Regions from separate parts of the Leptothrix cholodnii SP-6 genome, predicted to be linked through region 2. Evidence: predicted binding sites of a transcription regulator. Region 2 holds the regulator's gene; the other holds the start of a gene.
The links. The regulator LexA, encoded in region 2, represses DNA repair genes until DNA is damaged. The targets are predictions, from matches to a motif close to ACTGTATNNNNATACAGT.
Positions count from the first base shown of each region.

Region 1: the regulator LexA is predicted to act here: its motif matches at 1,368-1,385, upstream of recA (recombinase RecA).

Region 1 covers NC_010524.1:537,871-541,284, forward strand. Annotated here, with positions in the region: gene recX (recombination regulator RecX) at 1-229, opposite strand, end outside; gene recA (recombinase RecA) at 269-1,330, opposite strand; gene LCHO_RS02515 (response regulator) at 1,495-2,166, shown strand; gene LCHO_RS02520 (sensor histidine kinase) at 2,278-3,414, shown strand, end outside.
Region 2 covers NC_010524.1:2,270,497-2,273,910, reverse strand. Annotated here, with positions in the region: gene mnmH (tRNA 2-selenouridine(34) synthase MnmH) at 1-936, opposite strand, end outside; gene LCHO_RS23375 (hypothetical protein) at 987-1,265, opposite strand; gene lexA (transcriptional repressor LexA) at 1,392-2,087, opposite strand; gene LCHO_RS10435 (asparaginase) at 2,284-3,213, shown strand; gene LCHO_RS10430 (organic hydroperoxide resistance protein) at 3,244-3,414, opposite strand, start outside.

The DNA of each region.
Region 1 (3,414 bases), 1.7 Mb from region 2:
TGCGCGCGACGCCGAATCGTTCGGCGCGCCGGTGCACGACCGACGCCACGTAGCGGGCCTCGCTCAGGAAGCCGCGAGCCTGCAGGTCGTCGAGCACGGCCTCGATCTCAGCCGGATCGCCGGCATGCGGGGCCAGCTTGCGCGCCAGTTCGGCGCGCGAGTGTTCGCGCGCCGCCAAGTACTTGAGCGCCCGGCCCTTGAGCGAGAGTTGCGGCCGGTTGCTGGCCATCTGCATGCCGTGCCCGCCAGGCTGTCGACGTCGCCCGGATCAGGCCGCGGGTGCGGCTGCAGCAGCACCGTTCTGCGGTGGCAGCAGGCTGATGCCGAGCGATTCGCGGATCTTGTTCTCGATCTCGTGCGCCAGCGCCGGGTTCTCGCGCAGGAACTCGCGGCAGTTGTCCTTGCCCTGGCCGATCTTCTCGCCGTTGTAGGCGTACCAGGCGCCGGACTTGTCGACCACCTTGGCGACCACGCCCATGTCGATGATCTCGCCTTCGCGGCTGATGCCTTCACCGTAGAGGATGTCGAACTCGGCGGTCTTGAACGGTGGCGAGACCTTGTTCTTGACGACCTTGACCTTGGTCTCGCTGCCGATGACTTCTTCGCCCTTCTTGATGCTGCCGATGCGGCGGATGTCGAGTCGCACCGAGGCGTAGAACTTGAGTGCGTTGCCGCCGGTGGTGGTTTCGGGGCTGCCGAACATCACGCCGATCTTCATGCGGATCTGGTTGATGAAGATGACCATGCAGTTGGTCTTCTTGATGTTCGAGGTCAGCTTGCGCAGGGCCTGGCTCATCAGGCGAGCCTGCAGGCCGGGCAGCGAATCGCCCATCTCGCCTTCGAGTTCGGCCTTGGGCGTCAGGGCCGCGACCGAGTCGACCACGATCAGGTCGACCGAGCCCGAGCGCACCAGCGCGTCGACGATCTCGAGCGCCTGCTCGCCGGTGTCGGGCTGGCTGATCAGCAGGTCCTGCAGGTTGACGCCGAGCTTTTGCGCGTACTGGATGTCGAGCGCGTGTTCGGCGTCGATGAAGGCGCAGACGCCCGAGAGCTTCTGCATCTGGGCGATGACCTGCAGCGTCAGCGTGGTCTTGCCCGACGACTCGGGGCCGTAGATCTCGACCACCCGGCCGCGCGGCAGGCCGCCCACGCCGAGGGCGACGTCGAGGCCGAGCGAGCCGGTCGAGACCACCTGGATGTCCTCGATCACCTCGCCTTCGCCCAGGCGCATGATCGATCCCTTGCCGAACTGCTTTTCGATCTGGGCCAGTGCGACCTGCAAGGCCTTGGCTTTTTCGCCGCTCAGCGCCGACTTGGCGGTTGCTTCCATGGGTTTCTCCGGAGGTTTGCGCGCCATTATCTCAATTGCTGGATGTTTGTACAGTGTCCGCGGCGATTGCCGTTGCTGATTCTGCATGCTCTGCACCACGACAACACCGATGGAGGCGCCGCCTGCCATTCTTACAATGAGCCGATAGAAGAGGAGACAGACACATGCGCATCCTGATCGCCGAAGATGACCAGGTCCTGGCCGATGGTTTGCTGCGCAGCCTGCGCAGCGCCGGTTATGCGGTCGACCATGTCGGTTCCGGTTCGGAGGCCGACGCGGCGCTGGCCGCCCACGAGTTCGACATGCTGATCCTGGACCTGGGCCTGCCCAAGCTGCACGGCCTGGAGGTGCTCAAGAAACTGCGCGGGCGCGGCTCGTCGGTGCCGGTGCTGATCCTGACCGCCGCCGACAGCATCGAGCAGCGCGTCAAGGGCCTCGATTTCGGCGCCGACGACTACATGGCCAAGCCGTTCTCGCTGCAGGAGCTCGAGGCGCGCGTGCGTGCGCTGACGCGCCGCGGCCTCGGTTCGGCCAGCGCGATCATCCGCCACGGCCCGCTGAGCTTCGACGCCACCGGCCGGGTGGCCTACATCAACGACCTGATGATCGACCTGTCGGCGCGCGAGCTGAGCCTGCTCGAGGTGCTGCTGCAGCGCGCCGGCCGGCTGGTCAGCAAGGACCAGCTGGTCGAGCGTCTGTGCGAGTGGGGCGAAGAGGTCAGCAACAACGCGATCGAGGTCTACATCCACCGTCTGCGCAAGAAGATCGAACAGGGACCGATCCGCATCGCCACCGTGCGCGGCCTCGGCTATTGCCTTGAAAAGATCCCGGGCTGATCGCTGCCGCGCCAGCGGGCACGCCGCGTGAAGCGACCGACCTTGCCGGCGCTGCCGGCGATCGTGCGCCGCCGCGAGCAGCGTTCGCTGTTCGGCGAGATCCTCGACTGGATGCTCGCGCCGCTGCTGGTGATCTGGCCGATGAGCCTGGCGCTGACCTGGCTGGCCGCGCAGGGCATCGCCAACAAGCCGTACGACCGCGCGCTGCTCGAATCGGTGCGCACGCTGGCGCAGCGCATCGAGCCGGGCGAGCGCGGCATCCGTTTCGATCTGCCCAAGGAGACCGCCCGGCTGTTCCGGGCCGACGAGCTCGACAACGTCTACTACCAGGTGCTGGGCACACGTGGCGAGTTCGTCAGCGGCGACCGCGACCTGCCGGTGCCGCCCGACGGTGACGGCGGCGTGCTCGGCGAGCCGCGCATCCGCGACGACGAGGTGCAGGACGACAGCGTGCGGGTGGTCTACGTCTGGGTGGCGGTGCCGGGGTCGAGCCGGCCGGCGCTGGTGCAGGTCGGCGAGACGCTGACCAAGCGCTCGCGCCTGGCCACCGAGATCATCAAGGGCGTGATCCTGCCGCAGTTCGTGATCCTGCCGGTGGCGGTGCTGCTGGTGTGGTTTGCGCTCGCGCGCGGGCTGGCGCCGCTCAACGCGCTGCAGCGGCGCATCCGCGAGCGCCACAGCGACGACCTGTCGCCGATCGACGTGCACGACGTGCCCGAGGAGGTCTCGCCGCTGGTGCAGGCGTTCAACGACCTGCTCGAACGTCAGCAGGGCTCGATGAGCACGCAGAAGCGCTTCCTGGCCGATGCCGCGCACCAGCTCAAGACGCCGCTGGCGGGCCTGCGCATGCAGGCCGAACTGGCCGCCCGGGCGGTGGCCAGCGGCAACGGCGACGCGCGTGCGCTGCAGGCTTCGCTCGAACACATGGCCAACGCCTCGCAGCGTGCCGCACACATGGTCAACCAGCTGCTGTCGATGGCCCGTGCCGATGCCCAGGCCGGCATCGCCGCACGCGCGGTGCTCGACCTGCGCGTGCTGGCGATCGACGTCGTGCGCGACTTCGTGCCCAAGGCGCTCGACAAGGGCATCGACCTCGGCTACGAAGGCCCCGAGCCGGTACCGGACGACGCCTCCGAGGCCGATACCGCGGCGGTCGACTGCCGCGTCCTCGGCCATCCGCTGCTGCTGCGCGAGCTGATCGCCAACCTGGTCGACAACGCCCTGCAGTACACGCCCACGCGTGGCACC
Region 2 (3,414 bases):
GTCGTAGTGCAGGGCCATCAACTCGGCAAACACCTGCGCGGTGCCACCCGAGCGCGTCGCTTCCTGCCATTGCTTGACCTGTTCGCGCCCGCGCAACTCGACCAGGGAGTCGAGCTGCCTGCAGAAGAAGGCCGGGTCGTCCTTCAGGAAGGCGTAGTCCTCGAGCAGCAGCTTCAATCGCGCGGCGTCGGGCATCTCGACGTGCACGCAGCGCGCATGGCTGCGGATGCGCTCGATCAGCTGCTCGGGCAGCCAGCGCTGACCCAGTTTCTTGCTTTCACCTTCGACGAACACCGGACGCGTGCGGTCGAACTGGCGCAGCGCCTGCCAGACCAGCGTGTCGAGTCGCTTCTGGCTGGGTTGCACGACACCCGGCGGCAGGCCCAGCACCGAGCCACGGTGCGAGGCGATCGCTTCCAGGTCGAGCACCTGTGAGCCGGCGTCCTTCAGCGCATGCAGCAGGCGGGTCTTGCCGCAACCGGTCTTGCCGCACAGCACCTGCCAGTCGAACTGGGCCGGCAGGGTCTGCAGCTGATCGCGCACCACGGCGCGGTAGGCCTTGTAGCCCCCCTCGACCAGGGTCGTCCGGAAGCCGACACGGTCGAGAAACCACGCCAGCGTGCCGGAGCGATCGCCGCCGCGCCAGCAGTAGACCAGCGGTCGCCAACCGCGCTCCAGATCGGCGGTCCAGCGGTCGAGGTGATCGGCCACACGTCGCGCCACCATGGCTGCGCCACGCTTGCGGGCCTCGAAGGCGGAGACTTGCTTGTAGATCGTGCCGACGATGGCACGCTCGTCGTTGTCGAGCACGGGCCAGTTGACGGCGCCCGGCAGATGGTCTTCGGCATATTCAGCCGGGGACCGGGCATCGATGATGGCGTCGAAGGTATCGATCGCCTGGATTGATTCCAGGGCACTGAGTCGTTGCAAGGGCATCAGGGCATTTTCGCCCAACATGCCCGGGACGAGCGGCGTGGCGCCGGACGTCAGGCCTGCTGGCGAAGGACCAGCGCATCGAGCGCATCGCAGACGTCGCTCATGCGGCCGCTGATCAGCGTGCGCTGCTGATCGCTCGGATCGATCCGCATGCGAAGACGCCGTGCGCTCGTTGCCGGCACGCGGGCCATCGATGCCATCGTGAACGGCATGACCGCCGGCACGGACACGACAGGAACCGGCAGAACCGAACGGCGTGAGATCCAACGGGCCAGAAGTGGGTGCATGGTGTGCTCCAGCGACAACAGATGTGCGTCGACTCTGTTCAAGCTATCGACTCGAACCCGCGTGACTTGATCTCACCGCGCGGTGGAACGCCTCATCGGGAGATCTGGTTTCGGCATCGCGTGAGACAAGTCACGCCAGCATTCGGGTGACTCGCTCGCACCGCCCCGTCACATCAGCATCGTGTTGCGGATCAGACCCACGGCCAAGCCTTCTAGCGCGAAGTCGGGGCTGTCCGCAGGCACATGGATGATGTCGAAATCGGGGTTCTCGGGGATCAGGTCGATGCCGCTCTTGCTGCGGCGCCAGCGCTTGACGGTGACCTCGTCGCCCAGGCGTGCCACCACGATCTGGCCGTTCTTGGCTTCGCTGGCGCGCTGCACGGCGATCAGGTCACCATCGAGGATGCCCGCATCGCGCATGCTCATGCCACGCACCTTGAGCAGGAAATCGGGCTTGCGCGAGAACATGTGGGCCTCGAACGTGTAGCTCTGATCGATGTGCTGCTGCGCCAGGATGGGGCTGCCGGCAGCAACCCGACCGACCAGGGGCAACGTGAGCTGGGCCGGCGGCATGTTCGACAGCGGCAGGCTGAACTGCTGGCCGATGCCGCGCAGGCGCGATTCGTTGATGGATCGCAATGTGTCAGACTTCAGCCGGATGCCGCGCGAGGTGCCGCCCAGCAGCTCGATCACACCCTTGCGCGCAAGGGCTTGGAGGTGTTCCTCGGCCGCATTGGCCGATCGGAAGCCGAACTCGGTGGCGATCTCGGCACGGGTGGGCGGGGCGCCGGTGCGCTCGATGGTGCTCTGGATCAGATCGAGGATCTGTTGCTGGCGAGCGGTGAGCTTGGGGCTGTCTTGCACAAGGCCTCGTTGGGTTGGATGAGCGGGCGCACCAAGCGGCACGGGTCGGGATCGGTGTTCATCATCGATGGATCTGACGATCCATCCAGTCACTGTAATTTTATCCAGTCGGATTGACATGACAAGTTCTGCTGCCGGTTTTTTTGATCCTCACGCGAATTCGACTGCGAGAGAACAACCGCTGGCAGGCCGCCGGGTGGTCGTGCTGGGAACCGGAGGAACCATTGCCGGACGGGCCCCCTCCGCGGGGGACAACGTCGGCTACACCGCCGCTCAGTTGGGGGTCGCGCAACTGGTCGATGCGGTGCCGGGGCTGCGGCGCTGGGTCGAGCAGGGCCTGATGCTCGATTCCGAGCAGGTCGCGCAGGTCGACAGCAAGGACATGAGCCACGCGGTGTGGCGTCGGCTCGCCGAGCGAGTGGCCACGCACGTCGCTCGGCCGGACGTCAGCGGTGTGGTCGTCACGCACGGCACCGACACGCTCGAGGAAACCGCCTACCTGCTGCATCGGGTGCTGGCACCGCACAAGCCGGTGGTGCTGACGGCTGCCATGCGCCCGGCCAGTTCGTCGCAGGCCGATGGTCCGCAGAATCTGTGCGATGCCGTCGGCCTGGCGATGCACGTTCAGGCACATGGCGTGCTGCTCGCGATGGGCGGCGTCGTGTGGTCCGGCGCCGAGGCTCGCAAGGTCCATCCGTATCGGCTGGATGCGTTCTCGGCCGGTGACGCCGGCGCACTGGCCTACATCGAGGAAGGCCGATTGCGGATCCTGCGGGGCTGGCCACAGGCGACGCCGTTGGGCGTGCAGGTGCTGGGGCCGGAAATCTGGCCCGAGGTTCAGATCGTGCACAGCCACGCGGGCTCCGACGGGCGCCTGGTCGAACTGTTGCTCGAAGCGGGGGTGCAGGGGCTGGTGGTGGCCTGCACCGGCAACGGCACCATCCACCATGACCTGATGGCCGTGCTGATGCGTGCGCAGCAGTGCGGGGTGAGCGTGCTCAGGGCCCTGCGCCAGGGGGGCGGCGTGCTCGTGCCCGGCGGGCACGACGAACTGCCGGCTGCCGGTGGCCTGACACCCGCCCAGGCCCGCGTCGAGTTGCTGCTGCGCCTGCTGATCCAGCGCTGAACCGGCGCCGGATCGGCGCCGGCGTGGTGCTCAGGCCACCGTCAGCGCGACGTCGATGTTGCCGCGCGTGGCGTTCGAGTAGGGGCAGACGATGTGAGCGGCCTGCACCAGTTCCTCGACCGTGGCACGGTCGACGCCCGGCACGTGGATGGTCAGCGCAGCCTGGATGCCGAAGCCGGTCGGGATCGGGCCGATCGAGAT